DNA from 3 places in the Rhizobium sp. 01T417 genome. Region 3 is predicted to be linked to each of the others. Evidence: predicted binding sites of a transcription regulator. Region 3 holds the regulator's gene; each other region holds the start of a gene.
The links. The regulator LexA, encoded in region 3, represses DNA repair genes until DNA is damaged. The targets are predictions, from matches to a motif close to TGTTCNNNNTGTGTTCNG.
Positions count from the first base shown of each region.

Region 1: the regulator LexA is predicted to act here: its motif matches at 1,157-1,174, upstream of recA (recombinase RecA).
Region 2: the regulator LexA is predicted to act here: its motif matches at 3,336-3,353, upstream of dnaE (DNA polymerase III subunit alpha).

Region 1 covers NZ_JBFTQH010000001.1:201,778-206,323, forward strand. The annotation lists gene AC1DPR_RS00965 (pseudouridine-5'-phosphate glycosidase) at 1-87, opposite strand, end outside; gene AC1DPR_RS00970 (carbohydrate kinase family protein) at 116-1,060, opposite strand; gene recA (recombinase RecA) at 1,301-2,389, shown strand; gene alaS (alanine--tRNA ligase) at 2,544-4,546, shown strand, end outside.
Region 2 covers NZ_JBFTQH010000007.1:81,953-86,498, reverse strand. The annotation lists gene dnaE (DNA polymerase III subunit alpha) at 1-3,115, opposite strand, end outside; gene AC1DPR_RS09995 (hypothetical protein) at 3,419-4,003, shown strand; gene AC1DPR_RS09990 (DUF5680 domain-containing protein) at 4,072-4,536, shown strand; gene AC1DPR_RS09985 (ABC transporter ATP-binding protein) at 4,537-4,546, opposite strand, start outside.
Region 3 covers NZ_JBFTQH010000022.1:504-5,049, forward strand. The annotation lists gene gltA (citrate synthase) at 1-976, opposite strand, end outside; gene AC1DPR_RS20325 (ComEC/Rec2 family competence protein) at 1,651-2,007, shown strand; gene AC1DPR_RS20330 (hypothetical protein) at 1,998-2,732, shown strand; gene lexA (transcriptional repressor LexA) at 2,713-3,429, opposite strand; gene AC1DPR_RS20340 (VOC family protein) at 3,629-4,513, shown strand; gene kdsA (3-deoxy-8-phosphooctulonate synthase) at 4,510-4,546, shown strand, end outside.

The DNA.
Region 1 (4,546 bases), on a different contig from region 3:
CGCCACGATCGGCGCGCCGCGCTGCTTGGCGCTTGCGACTTCCTTGGAGTAGGCGATCGGCAGGAGGGGGGAGATCGGTTTCGTCATTGTCGCTTCCATTTCATCGGTATTGCCTTCAATGCAGAATTCTCGCCGGCGGAACAAGGGAAAGTGTCTCCCTCACGAGATCTGGGGAGAGGTTTTCATTGACGGCATGCGGCGATTGTACGGTAAGTGCCGCGGCCGCGGCGCCCTCCCTGATGGCATCGGCTAAGGAAATTCCACGCATCAATCCGGAGATAACGCCGGCTGCAAGCGAGTCACCCGCACCGGTGACATCCGCGACATCTTCGAGGTTTGCCGGCTGCTGGGCAACAACATGGCGATCCGCGAAGGCGATCAGCTCGCGTTGGCCGCGGGTGACGACGCCACCGCGTAAACCGATGTCACCCAGCAGTGACGGCCAGTGCGCGGGATCGTTTGGGCGCTCGCCGGTCAATGCGGCAGCCTCGGCCTCGTTGAGGAAAAGATAGTCGATCCCTTCGATGCATGGTTTGAGCTTGAGGGCCTTCGCGGGCGAGATGGCGATCGCGCCCACCGGCTTGCCGAGAGCTTTTGCGCGCTCGACGATCGATGCCAGCGTCTCTGCCGGCAGGTTGGCATCAATGAGAATGAAATCGGTGGCGGCAAAGGCGTCACGTACGGCACGGATCGAAAGGCGCCGCGGCACGAACATCCGATAGAGATCCATGTCGGCAAGCGCAATCACGAGGTTTCCGTCGTTCTCGATGATTGCGGTGTAACTCGGCGTCTTCCGATCCAGGAAAATGAAGGGGCGATCATGAACCCCAGCGAAGTCGGCCGCCTCGCCGACCATCTCGCCGATCGGATCGCCGCCACGCGGTGAAATCATCGTCACATCGAAGCCCAACCTGGCAAGGTTGCGCGCCGCATTGAAGCCGCCGCCGCCCGGCTCCTCAAACCATGAGCCTGGATTGCTGGCGCCTGGCACGGTGTCGCCTGAGATGCGTCCGCGCCTGTCGATGTGGGCTCCGCCGAGGACAAGAATCTTCCGCTTCATTTCATCGTCCCGCATGGTCGAAAGATACGAATCGTCCTGCCGCCGCTGGTCGGCTGGCGACCAGAGCGCTATATCTAAGCCGTTGCTTTCCATCACGAAAACAAATGTAGAACACTGGCAAATTTACCTTTTTGTTTCAATTATTTGCACGCAACTTGCGCAATGAGAACAAATGCGGTACAAAATCGCCATCGCTGGCGACATTGCTTGAGCGGCTTCAATAACCTAAAGGTGGATCGAATGTCACAGAATACATTGCGGCTTGTAGAGGACAAATCGGTGGACAAAAGCAAGGCACTTGAAGCGGCACTCTCACAGATCGAGCGGTCGTTCGGCAAGGGCTCAATCATGAAGCTCGGCTCGAACGAGAACGTCGTCGAGATCGAAACGGTTTCGACAGGTTCTCTCGGGTTGGATATCGCGCTCGGCATCGGCGGCCTTCCAAAGGGCCGTATCATTGAGATTTACGGACCAGAAAGCTCGGGTAAGACGACGCTGGCGCTGCAGACGATAGCTGAATCGCAGAAGAAGGGTGGCATCTGTGCCTTCGTCGATGCGGAACACGCGCTTGACCCGGTTTACGCCCGCAAGCTCGGTGTCGATCTGCAGAACCTCCTGATCTCGCAGCCGGATACTGGCGAGCAGGCGCTCGAGATCACCGATACGCTGGTGCGTTCCGGCGCTGTCGACGTTCTTGTCGTCGACTCGGTTGCCGCGCTGACGCCGCGTGCCGAAATTGAAGGCGAAATGGGCGACAATCTGCCGGGCCTTCAGGCGCGCCTGATGAGCCAGGCGCTGCGCAAGCTGACGGCTTCGATTTCGAAGTCCAACACCATGGTCATCTTCATCAACCAGATCCGCATGAAGATTGGGGTCATGTTCGGTTCGCCGGAAACGACGACCGGCGGCAACGCGCTGAAATTCTATGCGTCCGTTCGCCTCGACATCCGTCGTATCGGTGCGGTCAAGGAGCGCGAAGAGGTCATCGGCAACCAGACGCGCGTCAAGGTCGTCAAGAACAAGATGGCGCCTCCCTTCAAGCAGGTCGAATTCGACATCATGTATGGTGAAGGCGTTTCGAAGACCGGCGAGTTGGTCGACCTTGGCGTCAAGGCTGGTATCGTCGAGAAATCAGGGGCCTGGTTCTCCTATAACAGCCAGCGTCTTGGCCAGGGCCGCGAAAATGCGAAGCTGTTCCTGCGTGACAATCCGGATCTCCTGCGCGAGATCGAGACGGCGCTTCGTCAGAATGCTGGCCTGATTGCGGACCGCTTCCTGCAGAATGGCGGCCCTGATGCAAATGACGGCGACGAGGCTGCAGACGGCTGATTTGCCTGGCGGTTTCCCAGAGTTCAAAACCGGTCGCATTCCTAATGAGATTGCGGCCGGTTTTGTTTGTCTGCTGGACAGTGGTTAAGGCGAGCGATAAAAGCCACTGGATTTAAGTTTTGACCTGCCTTCCGGCAGCATTGAAGGGCATAGCATGAGCGGTGTGAATGATATCCGGTCGACCTTCCTCGACTACTTCAAGAAGAACGGCCACGAAATCGTTCCGTCGAGCCCGTTGGTGCCGCGCAACGATCCGACGCTGATGTTCACCAATGCCGGCATGGTGCAGTTCAAGAACGTTTTCACCGGTCTGGAGCAGCGTCCATACAAGACGGCCTCGACCGCGCAGAAGTGCGTCCGCGCCGGCGGCAAGCATAACGACCTTGATAACGTTGGCTACACCGCACGCCACCACACCTTCTTCGAGATGCTCGGCAACTTCTCATTCGGCGATTACTTCAAGGAGCGGGCGATCGAACTTGCCTGGAACCTGATCACCAAGGAATTTGCGCTCGACGCCAAGCGGCTGCTGGTCACCGTCTATCACACGGATGATGAGGCCTTTAACCTCTGGAAGAAGATCGCAGGCTTGCCGGACGAGAAGATCATCCGTATTCCCACCAGCGACAATTTCTGGGCGATGGGTGATACCGGCCCGTGCGGCCCATGCTCGGAAATCTTCTACGACCACGGCGCTCACATCTGGGGCGGCCCTCCCGGTTCGCCGGAGGAAGATGGTGACCGCTTCATCGAGATCTGGAACCTCGTCTTCATGCAGTACGAGCAGGTGACGAAGGAAGAGCGCATCGACCTTCCGCGTCCGTCGATCGATACCGGTATGGGACTGGAGCGCGTCGCGGCAGTTCTGCAGGGCAAGCACGATAACTACGACATCGACCTGTTCCGTGCCCTGATCGAGGCTTCCGAGGAGGTCACGGGCGTGAGGGCCGAGGGCGAGCGCCGTGCGAGCCACCGTGTCATCGCCGACCACCTGCGCTCCTCTGCGTTCCTGATTGCCGATGGCGTGTTGCCGTCCAACGAAGGCCGCGGCTACGTGCTTCGCCGCATCATGCGCCGCGCAATGCGCCACGCCGAGCTCCTGGGTGCCAAGGAACCGATGATCTGGAAGCTGTTGCCGACGCTCGTTCAGGAGATGGGTCGCGCCTATCCGGAGCTGGTGCGTGCGGAATCGCTGATCTCCGAGACGCTGAAGCTGGAAGAAACTCGCTTCCGCAAGACGCTGGAGCGTGGTCTTTCACTGCTTTCCGATGCAACGACGACGCTCGGCAAGGGCGACGTGCTCGACGGCGAAACCGCGTTCAAGCTTTACGACACCTATGGCTTCCCACTCGATCTGACACAGGATGCGCTACGCGCCCGCGAAATCGGCGTCGACATATCAGGCTTTACGGACGCCATGGAACGCCAGAAGGCCGAGGCGCGTTCGCACTGGGCCGGCTCCGGCGACAAGGCTACCGAGACGATCTGGTTTGAACTCAAGGAAAAGCACGGCGCGTCCGAGTTCCTCGGCTACGACACTGAGACCGCAGAAGGCGTTGTTCAGGCCATCGTGAAGGACGGTGCCGCGGTCGATGCTGCGTCGGCCGGCGACAAGGTTCAGATCGTCGTCAACCAAACGCCGTTCTACGGCGAGTCCGGCGGCCAGATGGGCGATACCGGTGTCATCACCTCCGATACCGCGAAGGTTGAAATCACCGACACCCAGAAGAAGGGCGAGGGCCTCTTTGTCCACATCGGCACTGTTGTCGAGGGCACAGTGAAGGCCGGCGAGCCGGTTGCGTTGACGGTCGACCATGCGCGCCGTTCGCGTCTGCGCGCGAACCACTCCGCCACCCACTTGCTGCACGAGGCGCTGCGCGAAGTGTTGGGCACGCATGTGGCTCAGAAGGGCTCGCTGGTTGCGCCCGAGCGCCTGCGCTTCGACGTTTCTCATCCAAAGCCGATGACGGCCGACGAGCTGAAGGTCGTCGAGGACATGGCGAACGAGATCGTGTTGCAGAATTCACCTGTCTCGACGCGCCTGATGAGCGTCGATGACGCGATCGCGGAAGGCGCAATGGCGCTGTTCGGCGAAAAATACGGTGACGAGGTCCGCGTTGTGGCCATGGGCCAGGGCGTGCGTGGCGCAAAGGCCGG
Region 2 (4,546 bases), on a different contig from region 3:
AGGAGTCGGAGAACACGATGATACCCATCTTGTTGCCGGTCCTGGTCTTGCGCTCCTGCTTGGAAATGACGGTGCCCGCAAGGCGGCCGTTGCTCGCGCCCTGCTTCACGGCCACCGAAAACTCGGCGAAGGTCTGCACGCGCATCTTCTGCAGAATGCTCTGGTAGCTATCGAGCGGATGCGCGGTCAGGTAGAAGCCCAGGACCTGGAATTCCTTGAGCAGCTTTTCCGAGGCCAGCCACGGCGAAAACGGCGGCAGCGAGATTCTCTCTGGGCCGGATGAAAGAGCGCTGCCGAAGATATCCGACTGGCCGCTCAGCTTGTTTTCCTGCGCACGCTGGGCGTAGCCCATGATGCGGTCGAGCCCGCCCGCCAGTTGCGCGCGGTCGAGCCCGAAACAATCGAAAGCACCGGCGAAGATCAGGCTTTCCAGCACGCGGCGGTTCACCTGTCGCGGATCAATGCGCAGGCAGAAATCCTCAAGGCTCGCGAATGGAGTGCCACCGCGGACCTCCACGATATGATCGACAGCCGATTCGCCGACCCCCTTCAGCGCCGCCAGCGCGTAGTAGATCCTGTTGTCGCCGGTCTCGAAATGGCGGAACGAGGTCTGTACCGAAGGAGGGATTACCTCGATGTCGAGACGCTTGGCGTCCTGCCGGAAGTCGTTGACCTTTTCGGTGTTCGACATATCGAGCGTCATCGACGCGGCGAGGAACTCGACCGGATAATGCGCCTTCATATAGGCGGTCTGGTAGGAAACGATCGCGTAAGCGGCGGCGTGAGACTTGTTGAAACCGTAGTTGGCGAACTTGGCGAGCAGGTCGAAGATCACATCGGCTTGCGGCTTCTTCACGCCGTTCTTGACGGCGCCATCGACGAAGCGCTCGCGCTGCTGGTCCATCTCCGCCTTGATCTTCTTACCCATGGCGCGACGCAGAAGGTCGGCTTCACCGAGCGAGTAGCCCGACAGGACCTGGGCGATCTGCATCACCTGCTCCTGGTAGACGATAACCCCCTGCGTTTCCTTCAGCAGGTAGTCGATCGTCGGATGGATCGACTCGATCTCTTCCTCGCCGTGCTTGCGGGCATTGTAGACCGGGATGTTTTCCATCGGGCCTGGGCGATAAAGCGCCACGAGTGCGATGATGTCCTCGATGCAGTCCGGCTTCATGCCGATCAGCGCCTTGCGCATGCCCGCACTTTCAACCTGGAACACGCCAACCGTTTCGCCGCGCGAGAGCATCTCGTAGGTCAGCTTATCGTCCAGCGGGATCGAGGCAAGATCGACCTTGATGCCACGCTTGGCGACGAAATCGACGGCGACCTTCAACGTGGTCAGCGTCTTCAGCCCGAGGAAGTCGAACTTGACGAGGCCGGCCTGCTCGACCCACTTCATGTTGAACTGGGTGACAGGCATGTCGGAACGCGGATCGCGGTACATCGGCACCAGCTTCGACAGCGGGCGGTCGCCGATGACGATACCGGCAGCGTGGGTCGATGCGTGGCGGTAGAGACCTTCAATCTTCTGGGCGATATCGAGCAGGCGGGCGACGACCGGCTCCTTGTCGGCCTCCTCCTGCAGCTTCGGCTCTTCCTCGATCGCCTTCGACAGCGGCGTCGGGTTGGCCGGATTGTTCGGCACCAGCTTACAGATCTTGTCGACCTGACCGTAGGGCATCTCCAGCACACGGCCGACGTCGCGCAGCGCCGCGCGGGCCTGCAGCGAACCGAAGGTGATGATCTGCGCGACCTGTTCGCGGCCGTACTTGCGCTGCACATAACGGATCACCTCTTCGCGGCGGTCCTGGCAGAAGTCGATATCGAAGTCGGGCATCGAGACGCGTTCCGGGTTGAGGAAGCGTTCGAAGAGCAGCGAGAAGCGCAAGGGATCAACGTCAGTGATCGTCAGCGCGTAGGCAACGAGAGAGCCTGCACCGGAGCCGCGGCCCGGGCCGACGGGGATGTCATGCTGTTTTGCCCATTTGATAAAGTCCGAAACGATGAGGAAGTAACCCGGGAATTTCATGCGCTCGATGACGCTCAGCTCGAATTCCAGGCGCTCGCGGTAATCCTTCTCCTCATAGCCGGGCGACATGCCGAGAGTGGCAAGGCGCTTATCCAGCCCCTCCTCCGCCTGCCGGCGCAGTTCGAGTGCCTCTTCGCGTTCCGCCTCCTCGGGATCGGCGGTGGCGCCGGTGAAACGCGGCAGGATCGGCTTGCGCGTCTTCAGGATGAACGAGCAGCGCCGCGCGATCTCGATGGTGTTTTCCAGCGCCTCCGGCAAATCCGCAAACAGCTTCGCCATTTCGGCGCGGCTTTTCAGGTAGTGATCAGGCGTCAGGCGAAACCGGGTATCATCCGAAACGATGGCGTTGTGGGCGACGGCCATCAGGGCGTCATGCGCATCATAGTCGTCACGGGTCGGGAAAAAGGCTTCGTTGGTGGCGACCAACGGCAGGTCGTGCTCATAGGCAAGGCCGACGAGCTTCTGCTCATGGCGCTTGTCGTAAGTGCCGTGCCGCTGCAACTCAACATAGAGCCGGTCACCGAAATGGCGCTTCAGCAGCAGGAGGCGTGCTTCCGCCTGGGCGGCATGCCCATCCTTCAGCGCCACGTCGACCGGCCCCGTCAGGGCGCCGGTCAAAGCGATCAGGCCGTCGGTGCCGATCTCGTCGAGCCAGGAGGCACGAATGTGGATCGATTGACCGTTGCCCTCGCCGCCGAGATAGGCGCGGCTGACAAGGTCCACCAGCCGCTCGTAGCCGGCGTCGGTGGCCGCAAGGAGCACCAGCGACGGCAGCTTGGCGAGCGCCTGCTGGCCGCCGCGCCGTTCCGTCTCCAGTCCATCCTCCATGTCGATCGAGACCTGGCAGCCGATGATCGGCTGAAGGCCCTCGTCCATCGCCTTCTGTGAGAATTCGAGGGCGACGAACAGGTTGTTGGTGTCGGTGATCGCTATGGCCGGCTGGCTGTCGCCCGACGCCTTGTAGAGGATCTTCTTAAGCGGCAGCGCACCTTCAAGGAGCGAATAGGCCGAGTGGACCCGAAGGTGAACGAAGCCCGGCGTACCACCGATGAAACCGCCTTCCGCGTCTTTCTCCGCACCCGCCATGACATGCCTTCCGATCACCTGAATCAATCAGGTCTATTCTCAGCATTGAGGGGTTGATGTCCAGACAAGGGCTGCGCTCGGACCGCATGGCAGCCATGCGGTCCCCGGAATTCTTACATTGCCATGCAGATAAGCGAGAAGCTGGCAACGAACATTGCGATGGAGGTGAATGCTGCGATATCACGGATCAAGTCAGTCATTTGGCTCTCCTGTTCTCTTATGTTTTCAATTTGTTCCGCTATTGTTCTATTGTCAACAGGATTCTTTTCCGTTTTGCTGACCGCATGGCGATGGGAGAAAAGCATGTTTAAGTTTGTATTAATTGCTGGATTGGCTCTATCGGCGGCGTTTACCGCTCGAGCCGAGCAAATCGATCCCACGCGGATCGTCGACGCGGCGACGGGGGATTGGGATGGCGATGGGCGTGCGGACCTCGCGCTGCTGGTTGCTCCCGAGGAGGGCGCCAACTATGATCAAATCGGCATCTACCTCTATCTTCGTGACAGCGACCACGAACTTCTGCGGCTTTCGCTGGCCGCACCAAACAAGATCTGGGGCAGCACCAATGCGGACGGCGTCTTCGGACAGGAACCGTCGTTGAAGGCCGTCGGCAAATCCTCCATCGCCGTACACTCACAGAACAGCGCGATCGGGCGCGATCGCTGGGACCAGACGCTGACGGTGGCCTATCGGAACAAGCAGTTCGTCGTTGCCGGCTATACCTACAACCACTACGACACGCTCGACCCCAATGCCGCCGGCTCCTGCGACTACAATGCACTGACCGGCAAGCTGCAGAAGGATGGCAAGGATGTCAAAGCCGAGCCACGTGTCCTCCCGATCGCTGAGTGGAACGACGACACTGGACAAACGATCTGCGGACCGTGAGGCTTGTTCTTATTTTGTTCTTTACATTTAATAGCGTTGTTGAGACGCTGTCGAGCGGAGGGAACGCCATGGATATTGTCGCATTGAACAGTTTCATCGTCGAGGCGAAGGCGAATACCTATGTCGGTGGCGGAAGCCCTGTGCCCGCCTGCCGGACAGGATCGCGCGACATCGGATATCAGCGCGGCGCCTGGCGCTATCTCGACAGCTATTTCGGCGGCGCAGATTTCGCCGGGCAAGAAGTGGTCTGGCTGGAGAGCGAACCGGTCTGGGCGATGAACTACTTCGGACGCATCGTCGAGCATTCGCTGATCGACGGAGAACGGGCGGGAACGGTGATCAAGGCTGCACTGTCAAAAATGTATGCCGAATATCGGCGCTTCCTCGGCGGCATGGAGTTCGAGCACGCCTTCGGTTACTATGCCGATCAAAGCATAGGGGACTGCAGCCATTTCAGCGGTCGCGAAGTGATCGTCGTGAACGAGCGCAGAGCCTACGAATTGGACTACCGTGGCGGTCTCATCCACCCCTAATCAGAAATCC
Region 3 (4,546 bases):
CCTCATGCGTCGTCTTCTGCATGATCTTGGCGCGCGGATCGTAGTTCTTGTAGACGCGGTGACCGAAGCCCATCAGGCGGAACGGATCGTTCTTGTCCTTGGCGCGGGCGATGTATTCCGGAATGCGGTCAACAGTGCCGATCTCAGTCAGCATGTTCAGCGCTGCTTCGTTGGCGCCGCCGTGTGCCGGGCCCCAGAGGCATGCAATGCCGGCTGCGATGCAGGCAAACGGGTTTGCACCCGACGAGCCGGCGAGGCGGACGGTCGAGGTCGACGCGTTCTGCTCGTGGTCGGCGTGCAGGATGAAGATGCGGTCCATGGCGCGGGCCAGAACCGGATTGACCACATATTCCTCGCAAGGAACTGCAAAGCACATGCGCAGGAAGTTCGACGCGTAGTCGAGATCGTTCTTCGGGTAAACGAAGGGCTGGCCGATGTGATACTTGTAGGCCATGGCGGCCAGCGTTGGCATCTTGGCGATCATACGCAGGCTTGCGACCATGCGCTGATGCGGATCGGTGATGTCGGTGGAGTCGTGGTAGAACGCCGACAGCGCGCCGACGCAACCGCACATGACAGCCATCGGATGTGCATCGCGGCGGAAGCCCGTGAAGAACCGGCTCATCTGCTCATGCACCATCGTGTGATGCGTCACGCGATAGTCGAAGTCCTTCTTCTGGGCTGCGGTCGGCAGTTCTCCGTAGAGAAGCAGGTAGCAGACTTCGAGGAAGTCGCCGTGCTCGGCGAGCTGCTCGATCGGATAGCCGCGATGCAGCAGTACGCCGGCGTCACCGTCGATATAGGTGATTTTCGATTCACAGGACGCGGTCGAGGTGAAACCAGGATCGTACGTGAAGGAAGCCGTGTTCTTGTACAGGGCGCCGATATCGATGACGTCAGGACCGATGGTGCCGCTCTTGACGGCGAGATCGACTGATTTGTCACCGATTTTCAGTGTTGCGCTTTGTTCCGTCATTATGATCCTCCAAACTGGCGGTTGGCGCCATAAAAGCGCCATAGGGTTAAGCGTCGTCGATGATTGCTATATGATCGCGCGCCTAATGCCAAGTTACCGTGACGCCATTTTGTGCATCGCAGTATCAACTTTTGGGCACTTCTGCGATGACCCCTGCGCATAGCAGAAGCTGATGATTATCCTTAGCTTTTCCGGCTTCCGATTTTCCTTCAGATTTCAATCGATTATTCTTGCTTGGAAGCCCGTTAGCTTTCATTCTGGTTGTACGGGCGGCTGTTTTTGGGCGCAATGCATGCCGGGGTTGAGGCCATTGGAGGTGAGGGAAGCCACACCCGGCGCGGACGCGTTTGGGCGCGCGCCACAGCCTTCTTTTCTCGTGCCACGAGTTCCTGCGGAACCTCCGCTAACTTTCCGGACGCAATCCTTCGTGCCGTGGCCGACACGGATAAGGACGGCGTCGGATCGTTGTACCGTGTGGCTTCGTCTCGCCGTGGCAACGGAGATAGAGCATGGGCGGTTCTTCCTGGTTTCGTCCGTCTTCGCTGGGGCGGGCGCGATCCTCTGGTTCGTGCTTGGAAGTGCCCCGGCCGAGCTCCGGATGTCGTTTGCGGCGACGCTTGCCCTCGTCGCCGGTTTACGCGATCTGGTCAAGAAGGCCGCCGCACGAACATCCCTTGCTGCAGGTCGCCGCAGTAACGCCCGTCGTTTTCATCATATGCTTCTTTGGTGGCATCCTGCTGACCGCGATGATCGGCGGCTTCTCGACCGCGCTTTTCGCCGTCGAGCACTTCCACCGGCTCAACGCTTATGGTCTGCCGGCAAATCTCATGGCCATGCCGGTGGTCTCTTTCGTGGTGATGCCGATGGGCATGCTCGCTATGCTGCTGACACCTTTGGGCCTCGACGTCATTCCATGGAAAATTGCCGGTTTCGGGCTCGACATCGTGATCGCCATTGCCCAGATGGTCTCGACCTGGGCGGCAATATCGATATCGGCAGATTGCCGGGTTGGTATTTTCCTGTGGCGGTAGCAGGGTTCCTCTTACTTGCCCTTCTGCGCTCCAAGATCCGCTACCTCGGCGCTGGCATTGCGGCGCTGGCAACAGTGCTTGTTGTGGTTGCGCCGAGCGAACCGCCGCCCGACATGGTCATTGCCGAAGACGGCAATCTCGTCGCGATTGTGAGAGGACAAGTCCTTGCACCGAACCGGCCGCATCCGCCTGACTTCATTTTCGACCAATGGCGAATGGCGCTCGCCGCGGAGCTAGATCAACCACCGCAATTGTTGAAGGGTGTCAACGCTATCAGGCGGCGGGACATTCAAGGCAGATCGGAAAGGTTATCTGCCGTGGAATTGCGCAATGCCCGCGATGCGTTACGTCAGGCTGCGACGAGCGCTGAGAACCGATTTGTATGCCTGAAAGGCGTCTGGTGCACAGCCACGCACGATAGCGGCTACGTCGTGACGATCGTCGAAAATCCCGCTTACTTCGGCGCTGCCTGCGATACGGCCGATATCGTCGTGACACCCGCTCGCCTCCGCACGACGGGGTGTCGGTCGGGCGCACTTTTGTTCACCGGCGAAAACTTGCGTCGCTTTGGTGCCGCTGAGGTAAGGATCGACGATCAAGGTAGCCCCGTCGTCACGACGGCCTATACGAGGCTCGACCGCCCTTGGATCCGCCATCGGGCGTATAATTGGCGAAGCGGCACCTTTGACGGCGAGCCGCTTGCCTTCAATGATAGCGGCGAATGAGGCCGACAAGCTTGCCCTGGACCTTGACACGGTCAGGCCCGAAAATGCGCGTCTCGTAAGCCGGGTTTGCCGCCTCAAGTGCGATGGAGGCGCCTTTCCGGCGGAAGCGCTTGAGCGTCGCTTCCTCATCATCGACAAGCGCAACAACGATGTCGCCGGCATTGGCGGTGCTGCCGTTGCGGATGATTACCGTGTCGCCATCAAAGATGCCGGCCTCGATCATCGAGTCGCCCTTGACCTCAAGCGCATAGTGCTCGCCTGGGCCAAGCATGTCCGCCGGAACCGTGATGTCATGGGTATTGTTCTGAATTGCCGAAATCGGTACGCCGGCAGCAATCCGTCCCATGACCGGTACAGAGGCAGGACCGCCGTTGTCAGCCTGCGGCGCTGGCTTCGGCGCCACAACTGGCTGTGGTTTGCCGAGGCTGCCTTCGATAACGCTCGGCGAAAAACCGCGGCGGGGCTGCAGGCTCGGGTTATATGCCTCGGGCAGTTTGATGACTTCCAGAGCGCGGGCTCGATTCGGCAGTCGGCGAATGAAGCCCCGTTCCTCCAGCGCGGTAATCAGGCGGTGGATGCCTGACTTCGACGCGAGGTCCAAGGCATCCTTCATTTCATCAAAAGAAGGGGGGACACCGGACTCCTTCATTCGCTCGTGAATGAAGAGAAGAAGCTCCTGTTGCTTGCGCGTCAGCATCGAAGTTGAACCCCAGAGTCGTGAAACAAAGCCAGAACAGACACTATATGTTCCATATGTGTTCCGCAAGTACCTAAATTTTCGTAAAACTTGCCTGCAACTTGCTGAGTTTTTGCGTCTCATTTGACCGAAAGCGTAGAAGGGGGTTGCATTGTCCTGTTGCCCGGCGCACATCTTCGCAAATTCCGGAGAAGTTGCCATGAGCGAAGCGCATCCGCTGGACCACATCGTGCTGCCGGTTCCAAATATCAGGCTCTCGCGCGAGCGTCTCGGAAAGCTGGGATTCACCGTCGCGCCCGACGCCCGGCACCCGTTTGGGACCGAGAATGCCTGCATATTCTTCGCCGACGAAACTTATCTGGAGCCTCTCGGGGTCGCCAATGCCGAACTGCATGAAGCTTCGGCGCAGAAAGGCAATGTCTTCACCGCGCGGGACCGTGCCTTTCGATTCCGATGTGGAGACGATGGGCTGTCTGCCGTGGTCTTTGCGACGGCGGATGCCGATCGCGACCATGCCCGGTTTCTGTCCGAAAAGATCAATGGCGGCGAGATGCTGCAGTTCGAGCGGCCGATGAAGATGCCCGATGGCTCGGAGGTGACGGCTGCATTTAAGCTCGCCTTTGCAGTTGACCTGCGCGCTCCAGATTTCTTTTTCTTCACATGCCAACGTGTCAACCCGCTGCCAGCCGACCGGAAAGCCCTGCAAGTGCATGCAAATGGGGTGGTTGGGATCGCAGAGATCGTGCTTGGGGCACCCGACCCCAAGGCGTTTGGACCATTCCTGCGCGCCGCCGCCCACAGCTTGGGAACGACCAATGAGGCCTTCGGTGTGAGCGTGACAACTCCGAATGCCAGAGTGAGTGTTCTCTCCCCGGATGGACTGGACGCCTACTTCGACATCCCTGCGCCTTCCGACGATCGCGGTCTGCGTGGTGTTGCCATCGTTTTCAAAGTAGGCGATCTCGCCGTGACAGAAGCGCAATTGGCTGCTAACGGGATGACCTATACGCGCAAGAACAATCGAATTCTGGTGAAGGCCGCGCCCGGACAGGGCGCTCTCTTCGCCTTCGAGGAGAAACGATGAGCCAGACAAATTCCGAAGTCGTGGTCGGCGAAG